Regions from separate parts of the Streptomyces sp. NPDC014894 genome, predicted to be linked through region 2. Evidence: riboswitches for the same ligand, from Rfam matches in the RefSeq annotation. Region 2 holds a riboswitch; the other holds the start of a gene.

Region 1 (7,087 bases), on a different contig from region 2:
TCGAGCGCTCAGTCGGGTCAGTAGCTGGGGAGGCGGCGCGGCCCCAGGTCGGTGAAGGCGGTGGACGGCGCGAGCCGGACGGACGCGCCGAGTACGGAGAGTCCGCGCTGCGCCACGACGACGGGTTCCAGACTGATTCCGACCACCTCGGGGTGATCGTCGACCAGCCGGGAGACCCGCAGCAGCAGCTCTTCGAGGGCCGGGGTGTCGACCGGCGCGGAGCCGCGCCAGCCGAAGAGCAGCGGGGCGGTGCGGATGGCCCGGACGAGTTCGGCGGCGTCGCGGTCGGTGGCCGGGATCAGTCGGTGGGAGGTGTCGCCGAGGAGTTCGGAGGCGGCTCCGGCGAGCCCGAAGGAGAGGACCGCTCCGACGGCGGGGTCGATGACGGCCCGGACGACGGTGTCGACGCCCCGGGCGGCCATGGACTGGACGACGGGCCGCAGCTCGACGGGTTTGCCGAGCAGCTCGGTCAGCTCGCGGTAGGCGTGGCGCAGCTGCGCCTCGTCGGCGAGGTCGAGCCGTACGCCGCCGAGGTCGGCGCGGTGGCGGAGATGGGGGGCGGTGGTCTTGAGCGCGACGGGGTAGCCGAGGCGGGCCGCCGCGGCGGCGGCCGCGTCGGGTTCGGGGGCGGGGAGGGTGGCGCGGACCCGGATCCCGTACCGCGCGAGCAGCTGGTGGGCGTCGGCGGCCGGGAGGGTGCCGCTGCCGCCCTCGGCGAGGAGCCGCTCGATCTGGGCGGCGGCGCCGGTCTCGTCGATGTCGTCGTACGCGGGGACCTTGCCGGGCTCGGCGGCCCCGCGCCGCCACTGGGCGTAGGCGACGGCCCGCGACAGCGCGCGGACGGCCCGCTCGGCGGCGGGATAGGCCGGAATGCAGCCCTTTCCGGCGCTGTCGCCGTCGGGGCCGGGCCCAGGTCCGGGCGCGGGCGCGAGTCCCGGGCGGCCCGGGTCCCGTACGGGCGCCGGCGGCGTCGGATCCGGTACGGGGCCTCGCGGGGCGGGCCGCGAGGGCTCCGGGCGGCCCGGGTCGGACCCGCTCTCCCCCGGGGTCTTTGGGGCGGGCCGGGTCCGGGGCCGGGCGGCGGCGAGGGCGCCGGAGAGGCCGGTCAGCTCGACGTGGACCACCGCCACCGGCTTCGCCGGCGCGGACGCGGCCGCCTCCCGCAGCGCCGCCGCCAGCACTTCCCCGTCGCCCGACTCCGACTCGCCGTTCTCCCCGACCCAGGGGATCGCCGTCACCACCACGGCGTCACAGCCGTCGTCCGCCAGCGCCCGGTCCAGCGCGGCGCGGAAGTGGGCCGGGGTGGCCTCCGTCGTGAGATCGAGCGGCGGCAGCGGACGGAGTCCTTCCGTCAGACAGGCGTCGTAGGTGAGCAGCCCCAGCGACTCGGAGTTCCCGAGGATCGCCACCCGGGGTCCGGCGGGCAGCGGCTGGCCCGCGAGCAGCAGCCCCGCGTCGATCAGCTCGGTGACGGTGTCGACGCGGATCACTCCGGCCTGCCGCAGCAGCTCCCCCACCGCCGCGTCGGGGATACGGGTCGCCTGGACCGCGTGCCCGGGCGGCTCGCTGCCGCTGTGCCGGGCGCCCTTCACCACCACGACCGGCTTCTCGGCCGCCGTGCGCCGGGCGAGCCGGGTGAATTTGCGCGGGTTTCCGATCGACTCCAGATAGAGCAGGACGACATCGGTGTCCGGGTCCTCGTACCAGTACTGGAGGAAGTCGTTCCCGGAGACGTCGGCCCGGTTCCCGGAGGATATGAAGGTGGAGAGCCCCGCTCCCCTGCGGTGCAGCCCCGAGAGCAGCGCGATCCCGATCGCCCCGGACTGGGTGAAGAGCCCGATCCGGCCGGGTGCGGGCGTCTGCGGCGCGAGGGAGGCGTTGAGCCGCACCGGGGCGGCGGTGGAGATGATCCCGAAGGAGTTCGGGCCGATGATCCGCATACCGTACGAGCGGGCCTGGCGGACCAGCTCCCGCTGCCGCCGTCTGCCCTCGACGCCGCTCTCCGCGTATCCGGCGGAGAGCACGACGAGCCCGCGGACGCCGTGCTCGCCGCAGTCCGCGACCGCCTCCGGCACCCGTTCGGCGGGGACCGCGACGATGGCGAGGTCCACGGCCGGCCCGGCGTCCCCCGCGCCTCCGGGGCCTGCCGCGCCTCCGGGACTTCCAGGACCTCCGGGGCCTCCGGGGCCTCCGGGGCCTCCGGGCTCCGGGAGGATCTCGCCGACGGACCGGACCGCGGGCACCCCGTCGACCTCGTCCCGGTCGGCCGGAAAGGCGCTGTTCACGGCGTGGACGCGGCCGGTGTACCCGCCCGCGAGGAGATTGCGCAGCACCGTACGGCCGACTCCGCCGGGGGCCCGGCCGACGCCGATCACCGCCACCGAGCCGGGGGCCAGCAGCCGCTGCACCGACCGCGCTTCCGCGCGCTGCTCACGGGCGCGCTGCACGGCGAGGGACTTCTCGGTCGGTTCGAGATCGAGGGTCAGATGGACGGAGCCGTCCTCGAAGCTGCGCCGCTGGGTGAATCCGGCGTCCCGGAACACCTTGATCATTTTGTTGTTGGCGGGCAGCACCTCGGCCGCGAACCGCCGGATCCCGCGCTCCCGCGCCACCGCCGCGATGTGCTCCAGGAGCGCGGAGGCGACCCCGCGCCCCTGGTGGGCGTCCTGGACGAGGAAGGCGACCTCGGCCTGGTCGGCGGGGGCGCTCGCCGGGCGGCCCGAGGCGTCGATCCGGTCGTAGCGGACGGTCGCGATGAACTCCCCGCCCACCGTGACGGCCAGCCCCACCCGGTCCACGTAGTCGTGATGGGTGAACCGGTGGACGTCCTTCGCGGAGAGATGGGGGTAGGGCGCGAAGAAGCGGTAGTACTTCGACTCGTCCGATACCTGTTCATAGAAGCTGACCAGGCGCTCGGCGTCCTCGGTGGTGATCGGTCTGATGCGCGCGGTGCCCCCGTCGCGCAGCACCACGTCTGCTTCCCAGTGATCGGGATAGGTCTGCTCCGGCCGGCTGCGCATGCCGAAAGCGTACGACCGCGCCGGCGTCCCGTACCATGGGACGCTGGTCTAGACAACCGATTTATTGTGAAGGGCACCACCATGGCTGAGCGCCGCGTCAACGTCGGCTGGGCCGAAGGCCTGCACGCCCGACCCGCCTCCATCTTCGTCCGGGCCGCGACGGCCTCCGGCGTCCCGGTCACCATCGCCAAGGCCGACGGCAGTCCGGTCAACGCCGCCTCGATGCTCGCCGTGCTCGGTCTGGGCGCCCAGGGCGGCGAGGAGATCGTGCTGGCTTCCGAGGCCGAGGGCGCGGACGCCGCGCTGGACCGGCTGGCCAAGCTGGTCGCCGAGGGCCTCGAAGAACTCCCCGAGACGGTCTGAACCCCCGACCCGGACCGTCCCAGGGCGGAGCGAAGCCGTGATGTCCCGTACGCGGGACATCACGGCTTCGCTTTTTCACCCGCCGGCATGAAGAAGCGCGCTGTGCGCGAAAAGAATCCTCCCGGATATAGCGCGGTAAATCGCGCCCCCCCCTGTACCGGCTCTGTGTTAATTCCGGATGCGCTCCGTGTTCACATCGTGTTGCGCATTCCGGCGGGACCGGCCGGGCGCAGCCGGTGGGCCCCGGCGCCGCGCTCGACGTGCAGGGCGGTGAGGGTCCGGGCGCGCTCGGCGTCCCCGCGCGCCACCGCGTCCAGGATCGCGCCGTGCTCGGCCCAGGACTCCAGGGGGCGGTCCTGGCGCTCGACGGCGTACATCCAGGCGATCTTGTGGCGCAGCTGGGTGAGGAGCGCGATCAGCCCGGGGCTGGCGGAGGCCTGGGCGAGGGTCTCGTGGAACCAGCGGCCCAGGGCCCGCAGATCCTCGCCGTGGCCCCGGCGGGCCCGGTCCTGGCCGAGGCGTACCAGGCCGCGCAGGACCTTGAGGTGGGCCTCGGTGCGCCGGCGGGCGGCCCGGGCGGCCCCCAGCGGCTCCAGCAGGGTCCGTACCTCCAGCAGATCGGCGGCCTCCTGCTCGGTGGGCTCGGCGACCTGGGCGCCGATGTGCCGGCGGGTGACGACGAAGCCCTCGGACTCCAGGGTGCGCAGGGCCTCGCGCACCGGGATCCGGGAGACGCCGTAGCGCCGGGCGAGCTGTTCCTCGGCGAGTCTGGCGCCGCGCGGGAAGGCGCCGGAGACGATGTCGTCGCGGATCGCCGTGCGTACCGAGTGCGCGGGAATGCGCATGACCGAACCTCCGCTGTAATCCGCCGGAATCTCGTGCAATGCGGCCGGTGGGCCTTCCGTTTCGGCGACTCTATTGCAGCGGACCGTCATTCCCGACGGCTCCGGGAAATCCGGTGGGATCTTCCGGCGGCGGTGCGCCGGGGCACGCCGAAGGCCCCGGCGGCTTTCCGCTGGGGCCTTCGGAGAGGTACGGGGGTACGGGCGGGGCGCCCGCGGGGTCAGACGGCCACGCCCCGGGCGCGCAGATAGGCGAGGGGGTTGACGTCGGAGCCGTACTCGGCGCCGCTGCGGGCCTCGAAGTGGAGGTGCGGTCCGGTGGAGTTCCCGGTGGAGCCGGAGAGTCCGATCCGATGGCCCGGCGCCAGGCTCTGCCCGACGGCGACGCCGACCGAGGCCAGGTGGGCGTACTGGGTGTAGGTGCCGTCGTTCATCCGGATCACGACGTTGTAGCCGTACGCGTCGCCCCAGCCGGCCTCGACCACGGTGCCGGATCCGACGGAGACCACCGGGGTGCCGTGGGGGGCGTGGAAGTCGATGCCGGAGTGGCTGCCGGAGGACCAGAGGGAGCCGCCGGTCTGATAGCCGGTGGAGACGTGGGAGCCGGCGACGGGGAGCTGGAAGGAGTTGAGGCGCCTGCGCTCGGCCTCGCGCTCGGCGCGGGCCTCGGCCTCGCGGATCTCCAGGGCGCGGGCCTCGGCCCTGCGCTCGGCCTCCTCGGCGGCCTCGACCCGGGCGGCGGCGGCGCGCCGCTGGGTGGCGGCCTGGTCGGCGACCTCGTCGGCGAGGGAGTCCGCCTCGGCGTCGGCGGCGAGGATCAGCAGGGTGCCGGTGTCCTCCATGGACGCCGTGGTGGCCGTCTCGGCGGCGAACGCGGGGGTGGCGAGGGTTCCGCAGACTCCGCTGGTGGCGATGGTGGCGACTCCGGCGATGCTCGCGCTTCTGCGCGTCATACGGCTCGGGGCACGGTGTTTCCCGGTGGGGCGGGTCAACGCCATGGAGAGGCTGGTCCTTTCCTTCCTTCTCGCCTACCGGGTTAGCTGACGGGTTCGGAGCAGGAAGGTCTCCTACGGGCTCCTCCGCGCGGACGCGAAGGCGCTCGATTCACCCCTGGGGACCTTGGTCCCCGGCTCCCCGGGCTCGCGCCCTGCGGGGATTCGGCGATGGCTGCCCTTGCCGCGGGTGCGGCGTACAGCGGGCGAACAGCCGGACCGACGCTATGCGCGCGGACTTTCCATCGGCAAACAAGCGGCGTCTTTTGTTGCACATGCCACAGGACAGAAAGGAAGCTTCCAGGCGATGAACCGTCAAAAGGGGCATACAAGGATCAGATGGCGGAACCCCGGCCCTCAGGAGGGCCGGGGTTCCCTTCGACGCCTCAATCAGCCCGTGACGACGGTCACTTCGCCGATGCCGAGCGCCTTGACGGGCTCGGCGATCCGCGCGGCGTCACCGACGAGCACGGTCACCAGCCGGTCCTCGGGGAAGGCGCTGACGACCGCCGCCGTCGCCTCCACCGTGCCGGTCTCCGCCAGGCGTACGTACAACTGCGCCTGGTAGTCGTCGGGGAGGTGCTGCTCCACCTGGTCGGCGAGGGTGCCCGCGACGGACGCGGCCATCTCGTACTTCAGCGGCGCGACGCCCACCAGATTCTGTACGGCGACATCCCGCTCGGCGTCGGTGAGCCCCTCGGCCGCGAGGGTCCGCAGCACGGTCCAGAGGTCCTCCAGCGCCGGGCCGGTGTTCGGCGTGTCCACCGAGCCGCTGATGCCGAGCAGCGAGGCGCCCGTCCCGTCGGGGGCGGAGCGCAGCACCTGGCCGAAGGCGCGTACGCCGTAGGTGTAGCCCTTCTCCTCGCGCAGCACCTTGTCGAGCCGGGAGGTGAGGGTGCCGCCGAGGCAGTACGCGCCGAGCACCTGGGCGGGCCAGACGCGGTCGTGGCGGTCGGGGCCGACCCGGCCGATCAGCAGCTGGGTCTGCACCGCGCCGGGGCGGTCCACGATGACGACCCGGCCGGTGTCGTCGGCGACGGCCGCCGGGACGGGGCGCGGCGCGGCGGTGTTCCCCGTCCAGTCGCCGAGGGTCTCCGCGAGCACGGCGTCGAGGTCGACCCCGGTCAGATCGCCGACGACGACCGCGGTCGCGGTGGCGGGGCGGACGTACGCGTCGAAGAAGGCGCGCACGGCGGCGGAGTCGATCCGGGCGACGGTCTCCTCGGTGCCCTGCCGGGGGCGGGACATCCGCAGGGAGGCCGGGAAGAGCTGCCGGTACAGCTCCTTGGCGGCCCGGCGGCCCGGGTTGGCGCTCTCGTGCGGGATCTCGTCCAGCCGGTTGCGCACCAGCCGCTCGATCTCGCTGTCGAGGAAGGCGGGCGCGCGCAGGGCCTCGGCGAGCAGCCCGAGCGCCTTGGGCAGCCGGGAGACCGGGACCTCCAGGGAGACCCGGACGCCGGAGTGGTCGGCGTGCGCGTCGAGCGTGGCGCCGCAGCGCTCCAGCTCGGCGGCGAACTCCTCGGCGGAGCGCTTGTCGGTGCCCTCGGAGAGGGCGCGCGCCATGATGGTGGCGACGCCGTCGAGGCCCTCGGGCTCGGCGTCGAGCGGGGCGTCGAGGGAGATCTCGACCGCGACGACCTGCTGTCCGGGGCGGTGACAGCGCAGCACGGTCAGCCCGTTGTCCAGGGTGCCGCGCTCGGGGGCGGGGAACGCCCAGGGCCTGGCCTCGCCCGCCTGGGGCTGCGGGTGGAACTCCATGCTGATCAGCGGCTCGGCGGTGTCGGTCACTGGCGCGCCCCTTCCTCGTCGTCGCGTCGCTCGGTCGTGTCGGGGCCCGCCGGGCCGCCGTCGGTCTGCCCGGCCTCGCCGG
Region 2 (7,087 bases):
CGTGGTGGATCGCGGCCGAGTCGTACGCGTCCAGACCCAGGGCGATCCCGGCGACGGTGGTGACCGTCCCGGCCAGGCCCACCAGGGTGCGGGCGCCGTCCAGCGGCACCGACTCCGCCGCGAGGTCCAGCGCGGCGTCGGCGTCGGCGCGGACGGCGGCCAGCTCGGCGGGGGCGGGCGGATCGCCGCGGATGTGGCGCTCGGTCAGCCGGACGCAGCCGATGTCGACGGAGCGGGCGGCCTCGACGTGCGCCCGGCCCAGGACGAACTCGGTGGAGCCGCCGCCGATGTCCACGACCAGGCGCTCCTCGTGGCCGGGCAGCTCCTTGGTGGCCCCGGTGAAGGAGAACTCGGCCTCCTGGTCGCCGGTGATGACCTCGGGCTCGACGCCGAGGATGTCCAGCACCCCGTCGACGAACTCCGCGCGGTTCTCGGCGTCGCGGGAGGCGGAGGTGGCGACGAAGCGGACCGCGTCCGCGCCGTGCTCCTTGATGACCGCCGCGTACTCACGGCAGGCGGCGAAGGTCCGCTCCAGCGCCTCGGGGGCCAGCCGGCCGGTGCGGTCGACGCCCTGGCCGAGCCGGACGATGGTCATCCGCCGGTCCAGCTCGACCAGTCCGCCCGTGGCCGGGTCGGCGTCGGCGACGAGCAGCCGGATGGAGTTGGTACCGCAGTCGACGGCGGCGACCCGGGTCATACGCGCTCCTCGGGGAGGGATCGGGGGATCAGGCTTCCACGGGCGCGCACGGCGTCACGCACGGGCCCTTGCGCCACCACTCGGGCAGCATGGCGATCGCCTCGTCGCCCAGCGGATTGACCCCGGGGCCCGCCGCCAGCGAGTGGCCGACCAGGACGTGCAGACACTTCACCCGGTCGGGCATGCCGCCCGCGCTGGGGAAGCCCTGGAGCACCTCGATCTCGTCGCGGCGCGCGATGTAGTCCTCGTGCGCCGCGCGGTACGCCGCCGCCAGCTCCGGGTCCGTCGCCAGCCGCTCGGTCATCTCCTTCATGACCCCGTTCGCCTCCAGCGTGCCGATCGCCGACGCGGCCCGCGGGCAGGTCAGGTAGTACAGCGTGGGGAAGGGGGTGCCGTCGGGCAGCCGGGGCGCGGTCTCGACGACGTCCGGCAGCCCGCAGGGGCAGCGGTGCGCGATGGTGCGCAGCCCGCGCGGCGGGCGGCCGAGCTGCTCTTTGAACGCCGCGATGTCCGCGTCGGTCGGCTCGGTGGGTGCGGTGTGGGGAGGAGGGGTTTCCATGCCTGCCTTGGCTCTAACAGTTCCGTGATTCTGCCCGGCGGTGCCGCCGGTGTGGTGCGGTGTCGCCGGTCCGGCCGGCGGCCGGGCCCGGCGGCGTCAGCGGCGGTCCGCGTCGTCGACGCCGTCCCAGACGTTGGAGTACCAGGGCCGGTCGGCCGAACCGTCCTCGGTGCGCCGCTGTTCCACGACGTCCGGGTCGATCATCGTGTATCCGGTCTCCCCGGGCAGCACATAGTGCAGATGCTCCCGGGCGAGCCGCCGGACGTACTGGTCGTCCGCCAGCCGGGCCTTCTCGTCCCGGAGGCGTTCGACCTGCTCCCGGGCGTCGGCCATCCGTTCGCGCTGCTCGGCCATGTCGCCGCGCTGGGAGACGTACTGCCGCATGGGGTAGGCCAGGGCCACGACCAGCGAGCAGACGATGAGCGCGAGGAAGGCCGCGCGCCCGGTGAGCCGGGAGCGGCGGGCCTGGCGGCGGGTCTGGGAGCGGTAGACACGGGCGGCGGTCTGCTCGCCGAGCAGCCGCAGCCTGGTCGCGGTGGAGAACCGGTCGCGGTTCTTCCCGGCCATGTCGTTCCGCCTCCCCTGCTCCCGCTCGGTGCGCGGTCCTCACGTACATACGTCCCCGGACACGGTACGGGACCGCGGCCGGGGACGTGTGGACGACGGGGCTGGACGACGGGCCGCCCCGCCGTCCGGGCCGGTCCCGGGGGCCGCCGCCGGCCCCCGGGGCGGATCAGCCCTTGAAGCGGGGGAACGCGCTCCGCCCGGCGTACACCGCGGCGTCGTCGAGGATCTCCTCGATGCGCAGCAGCTGGTTGTACTTGGCGACGCGCTCGGAGCGGGCCGGGGCGCCGGTCTTGATCTGGCCGCAGTTGGTGGCGACGGCCAGGTCGGCGATGGTGACGTCCTCGGTCTCGCCGGAGCGGTGGGACATCATGCACTTGAAGCCGTTGCGCTGGGCCAGCTCGACGGCGTCCAGGGTCTCGGTCAGCGAGCCGATCTGGTTGACCTTGACGAGGAGGGCGTTGGCGGCGCCTTCCTCGATGCCGCGGCCCAGACGCTCCGGGTTGGTGACGAAGAGGTCGTCGCCGACGATCTGGACCTTGGAGCCCAGCTTGTCGGTGAGGGCCTTCCAGCCGTCCCAGTCGTCCTCGAAGAGCGGGTCCTCGATGGAGACCAGCGGGTAGGCCGCGACCAGCTCCTCGTAGTACTCGGTCATCTCGGCGGCCGAGCGGGACTTGCCCTCGAACGCGTAGACGCCGTCCTTGTAGAACTCGGAGGCGGCGACGTCGAGCGCGAGCGCGATGTCGGTGCCCGGGGTGTAGCCGGCCTCCTTGATGGCCTCGAGGATGAGGTCGAGCGCGGCGCGGTTGGAGTCGAGGTTCGGCGCGAAACCGCCCTCGTCGCCGAGGCCGGTGGACAGGCCCTTCTGCTTCAGGACCTTCTTGAGCGTGTGGTAGACCTCGGTGCCCCAGCGCAGCGCCTCGGAGAAGGACTCCGCGCCGATCGGGGCGATCATGAACTCCTGGATGTCCACATTGGAGTCGGCGTGCGAGCCGCCGTTCAGGATGTTCATCATCGGAACGGGCAGCAGGTGCGCGTTCGGGCCGCCGAGGTAGCGGAAGAGCGGCAGGTCGGAGGCCTCGGAGGCGGCGTGGGCCACCGCGAGGGAGACGCCGAGGATGGCGTTGGCGCCGAGCGAGCCCTTGTTGTCGGTGGCGTCCAGGTCGAACATGGCCTGGTCGATCAGCCGCTGCTCGGTGGCGTCGTAGCCGACCAGCTCGGGGCCGATCTGCTCGATGACGGCGAGGACGGCCTTCTCGACGCCCTTGCCGAGGTAGCGGTTCTGGTCGCCGTCGCGAAGCTCGATGGCTTCGAAGGCACCGGTGGAGGCGCCGGACGGCACTGCAGCACGACCCGTGCTGCCGTCGTCGAGGCCAACCTCGACCTCGACCGTGGGATTGCCTCGGGAGTCCAGGATTTCCCGGGCTACGACGACGTCGATGGACGGCACGAGCATCTCCTTCTGGGATGTGACGCGTGAAGTGCAGGGTCTCTTTGGCCTTGCGACAAGAGCCTAACCGGCGGGCGGGTCCCGCCCTGCGGATGCCCGCCCCCTGGGACGAAAAAGGGGGTGAAGTCCAGCTCCCGGGGACGGACCGACCCTGCCTACTGACTGGTAACACAAGAGAGCCCCGGTCCGCGCGTTCGGGGGAAGCGCGCGGACCGGGGCGTTCCGCGACCCGCGGAGGGGCGGGGCCACGGCTCGGGTCGTACGGTCGGGCGGGGCGGCCCGGGGCGCCGGCCGCGAGGGCCGGCGGGGTGCGTCAGCTCAGGTCGAGCTGCTGGCCCACGTAGATGACGTCAGCGTCGTCGACGATGTCCTTGTTCAGCTCGAAGAGCTTGGACCAGCCGCCGTCGACCTTCTCGGCCGCGGCGATGGTGCTGAGGGTGTCGCCGGCCTTGACCTCGTACTCGCCGTCGCCCTTCTGGTAGCCGCCGGCGGGCTTCGACTGCGGCTGCTGCGCGGGCTGCGGGGCGGCGGCCGGGGCCTCGGTGCGCTCGGAGCGGGTGGTCGGGGCCTCGGTGCGCTGCTCGGGCTGGGCCTGCTGCGGGGCCTGCTGCTGCGGGGCCTGCTCGGCCTTCGGCTGGGTCTTCGGCTGCGGGGCCGCCTCGGCGGAGCCGCCGCCGTACGCGGCGTTGGACAGGCCGACGCCGCAGCTCGGCCACGCGCCCTTGCCCTGGCCGGCGAGGACCTTCTCGGCGATCTGGATCTGCTGGGCCTTGGACGCCTTGTCGGCGGTGGAGGCGTACGCGGTGCCGCCGTAACCGGCCCAGGTGGAGGCCGAGAACTGGAGGCCGCCGTAGTAGCCGTTGCCGGTGTTGATGGACCAATTGCCGCCGGACTCGCACTGGGCGACCTTGTCCCACTCGGCGGCGGTGGCCGCGGAGGCGGTGGAGGCGCCGATCAGCGGGGCGGCGACGGCCGCACCGGTGACACCGGCGAACGTGACGATACGGACAGCCTTGGACGGGCGGCGGTGCTTGCCCTTGCCGGAAAACAGCATGGAACGTCTCCTCACCGACGCCTACGAGGTGAGCTGTCGGGTTCGGGCCAAGTGAGTTGCCCGGTCACGCGTCCTTGCGCGCGACTTCACCCCTAGCCGGTTCCCGCCGTCGGATTCGACGGCCGGCGCCCGGCGCTTACCTGGGTCCCCCGCTCCTGCCTTCGGCGCACTGAGCGTCGTGTTCCCCCGACCGACGGCAGGATTCGGCGTGACGGTCGTGGTGCCCGCGGTGGCGAGCGGTTCAGACCGTAAGCGCACCTCTCCCCGATGTTCAAAGGAGAACATCGGGGAGAAATCGCCCATCGCGCCACTCCGGTACCTTGCGTTTCCGCAGGTCGGGCCTGGAATGCGAGATTCCGGAAGGCTATGTGGGCCAGTTACCGCAAAGAGACCCTTGTCTCATTTGAGCAAACTAGGACAGAGGGCATCGAACTGCCCCTACTTCGAGGCGAGGTCGAGGTTCTGGCCCGGGTGGATGAGATCGGGGTCGGAGCCCACGGTCTCGCGGTTCTCCTCATAGAGGGCGTTCCAGCCGCCGTCCAGCTTCTGCGCCTGGGCGATGGCCCAGAGGCTGTCGCCGGGCCGGACGGTGTACGCGCCGTCCTTCTCCTCCGCCTTGCCCTCCGCGGCCTCGTCCGCCGTCTTCTCGACGGCGTCACGGGCCGGGGACTCGCCCCGGGAGGGGTGTCCGGCGTCCGCCTCGCGCTCGGCGACCGGATCGCCGGTCGCGGTCCCGTCCTCGGGTACGGCCGTCTCGTCCTGCCCGTCGGAGCGGGGCGGTCCGCCGGCGGCGGGGGCGCCGTCCGACCCGTTCCCCGCCTTGGCGTCGTCCGTACGGTTCGAGCCGGTCGCCGGCTCCTCGGCGGGCTCGCCCCGGTGCTTGCCGGAGCCCTCGGGCTTCCCGGCGGGCTTCTCGGCGGCCTTGTCGGCCTTCTCGGCCTTCTCGGTGGCCTTGTCCGCCTTCTCCGTGGCCTTCCCCGCCTCCTCGGCGGCCTTCTCCGTCTTCTTGGCGACCTCCCGGTCGGCGCCGGGGCCGGTGCCGCCGGCTCTGTCCGCGCCGCTGCCCACGCCCTGGGTCGGACCCGGGGCCGGAGCCTTCGACTCCTTCGCCGCGCGCTCGGCCTTCTCGGCCGGGCTCGGGGAGGAGGACGGCTCCGTGCCGCCGGCGTCGGCCCCGAGGGTGAGACCCGCCATCGCGGCGCAGGAGGCCCAAGCCTTCGCGCCCTGTGCCGCAAGTACCTTCTCGGCCACATCTATCTGCTGCGAGCGGCTCGCGAGGTCGGCGCGGGAGGCGTACTCCGTACCGCCGAAGGCCTCCCAGGTCTCCTGGGAGAACTGGAGCCCGCCGTAGTAGCCGTTGCCGGTGTCGGCGCTCCACGCGCCGCCGCTCTCGCACTCCGCGACCCGGTCCCATGTCGTGGACTCGACCGCGGCCGCCGAACCCGCGCCGAGCAGGGGGATCGCGATGGCCGATCCCGTCACCCCCGCCGCGACGACGAGAGCCGGAACCTGGCGGGGTCGGCGATGTCGCCCATTCCCGGAGAGCATACGGTTGCCTTTCGCCTGACTGCTTGAGACGGGGTGAACGTAGCCGCACTCGAACACGCGTCACAAGTCGATGCAGCGGAGATCACGCGAAAGTCACAATCCTGACGGACCGTCAATTCAACGCCCCGTGAACTCCACCGGCAGGGTCCGCAATCCACGCATAATCAGCCCTCCGCGCCATCGCAGATCCGCCGGATCCGCGGCCAGCCGAAGGTCCGGCAGCCTTCTGAGCAGGGTGGCGATGGCCGTCTGCCCCTCCAGCCGGGCGAGCGGCGCGCCGAGGCAGTAGTGGATGCCGTGCCCGTACCCCAAGTGCTGGTTGTCGCGCCGGGAAAGGTCGAGTACGTCCGGTTCCGAAAATCTCTCCGGATCGCGGTCCGCGGCGGCCAGCACCACGAGCACCGGATCCCCCGCCGCGATCCGCTCGCCGCCGAGGACCAGTTCCTCGGTGGCGAACCGCCATGTGGCCACCTCGACCGGCCCGTCGTACCGCAGCAGCTCCTCCAGTCCGGTCGCCAGCAGCCCGCTCTCGCCCGCCGCCAGGGACGCCTGGAGGCGCTCGCGCTCGGCCGGTTCGCGCAGCAGCGCGTAGACGCCGTTGCCGATCAGATTGACGGTGGTCTCGAAGCCCGCGAAGAGAAGAATGAAGGCCATCGCGGCGGCCTCGTTCTCGGTGAGATGCTCGCCGTGGTCACTGGCCCGGATCAGCCCGGAGATCAGATCGTCGCCCAGGTTCTCGCGTTTACGGTGAATCAGCTCGACGAGATAGCCGCGCATTTTCTTCACCGAGCGCGCGACACCGCCTCTCGGGCCGCCGCCGTGACGAATCATCATTCCGGCCCAGTCCCGGAAGTCATCCTGATCCTCCCGGGGGACGCCCAGCAGGTCACAGATGGCGTAGATGGGGAGCGGAAAGGCGAACTCATGGATCAGATCCGCCTCCCCGCGCTCGATGAAGCCGTCGATGAGGGTGTCGGTCAGCTCCTGGACCCGGGGTGCGAATTCGGCCACTCGGCGTGGAGTGAATGCCTTGGACACCAACCGGCGCAGCCGGGTGTGGTCCGGGGGGTCGATATTGAGCAGATGAGTCATCAGCTCGGCCTTGCGCTCCCCCGGAATACCGGTTTTGCCCTTGGCGTGCGCCGGCTCGTCATGATGCGCCGGATTCTTCGACAGCCGCTGATCCGCGAGCGCCTGCCGCGCGTCGGCGTACCG

The links. A riboswitch is a leader RNA that binds a small molecule or an ion and turns the genes downstream of it on or off. The one in region 2 is predicted to bind cyclic di-AMP.
Region 1: linked by a shared signal. The riboswitch ahead of ACF089_RS16330 (M23 family metallopeptidase) and the one ahead of ACF089_RS24740 (transglycosylase family protein) in region 2 are both predicted to bind cyclic di-AMP.

The regions. Positions count from the first base shown of each region.
Region 1 is NZ_JBIBWD010000006.1:97,790-104,876, reverse strand. It holds gene ACF089_RS16345 (GNAT family N-acetyltransferase) at 18-3,020, opposite strand; gene ACF089_RS16340 (HPr family phosphocarrier protein) at 3,102-3,383, shown strand; gene ACF089_RS16335 (GntR family transcriptional regulator) at 3,575-4,228, opposite strand; gene ACF089_RS16330 (M23 family metallopeptidase) at 4,447-5,223, opposite strand; cyclic di-AMP (ydaO/yuaA leader) riboswitch at 5,237-5,398, opposite strand; gene ACF089_RS16325 (M16 family metallopeptidase) at 5,608-6,975, opposite strand; gene ACF089_RS16320 (M16 family metallopeptidase) at 7,002-7,087, opposite strand, start outside.
Region 2 is NZ_JBIBWD010000010.1:253,910-260,996, reverse strand. It holds gene ACF089_RS24760 (exopolyphosphatase) at 1-697, opposite strand, end outside; gene ACF089_RS24755 (DUF501 domain-containing protein) at 726-1,256, opposite strand; gene ACF089_RS24750 (septum formation initiator family protein) at 1,353-1,823, opposite strand; gene eno (phosphopyruvate hydratase) at 1,990-3,276, opposite strand; gene ACF089_RS24740 (transglycosylase family protein) at 3,584-4,324, opposite strand; cyclic di-AMP (ydaO/yuaA leader) riboswitch at 4,328-4,501, opposite strand; gene ACF089_RS24735 (transglycosylase family protein) at 4,763-5,806, opposite strand; gene ACF089_RS24730 (cytochrome P450) at 5,990-7,087, opposite strand, start outside.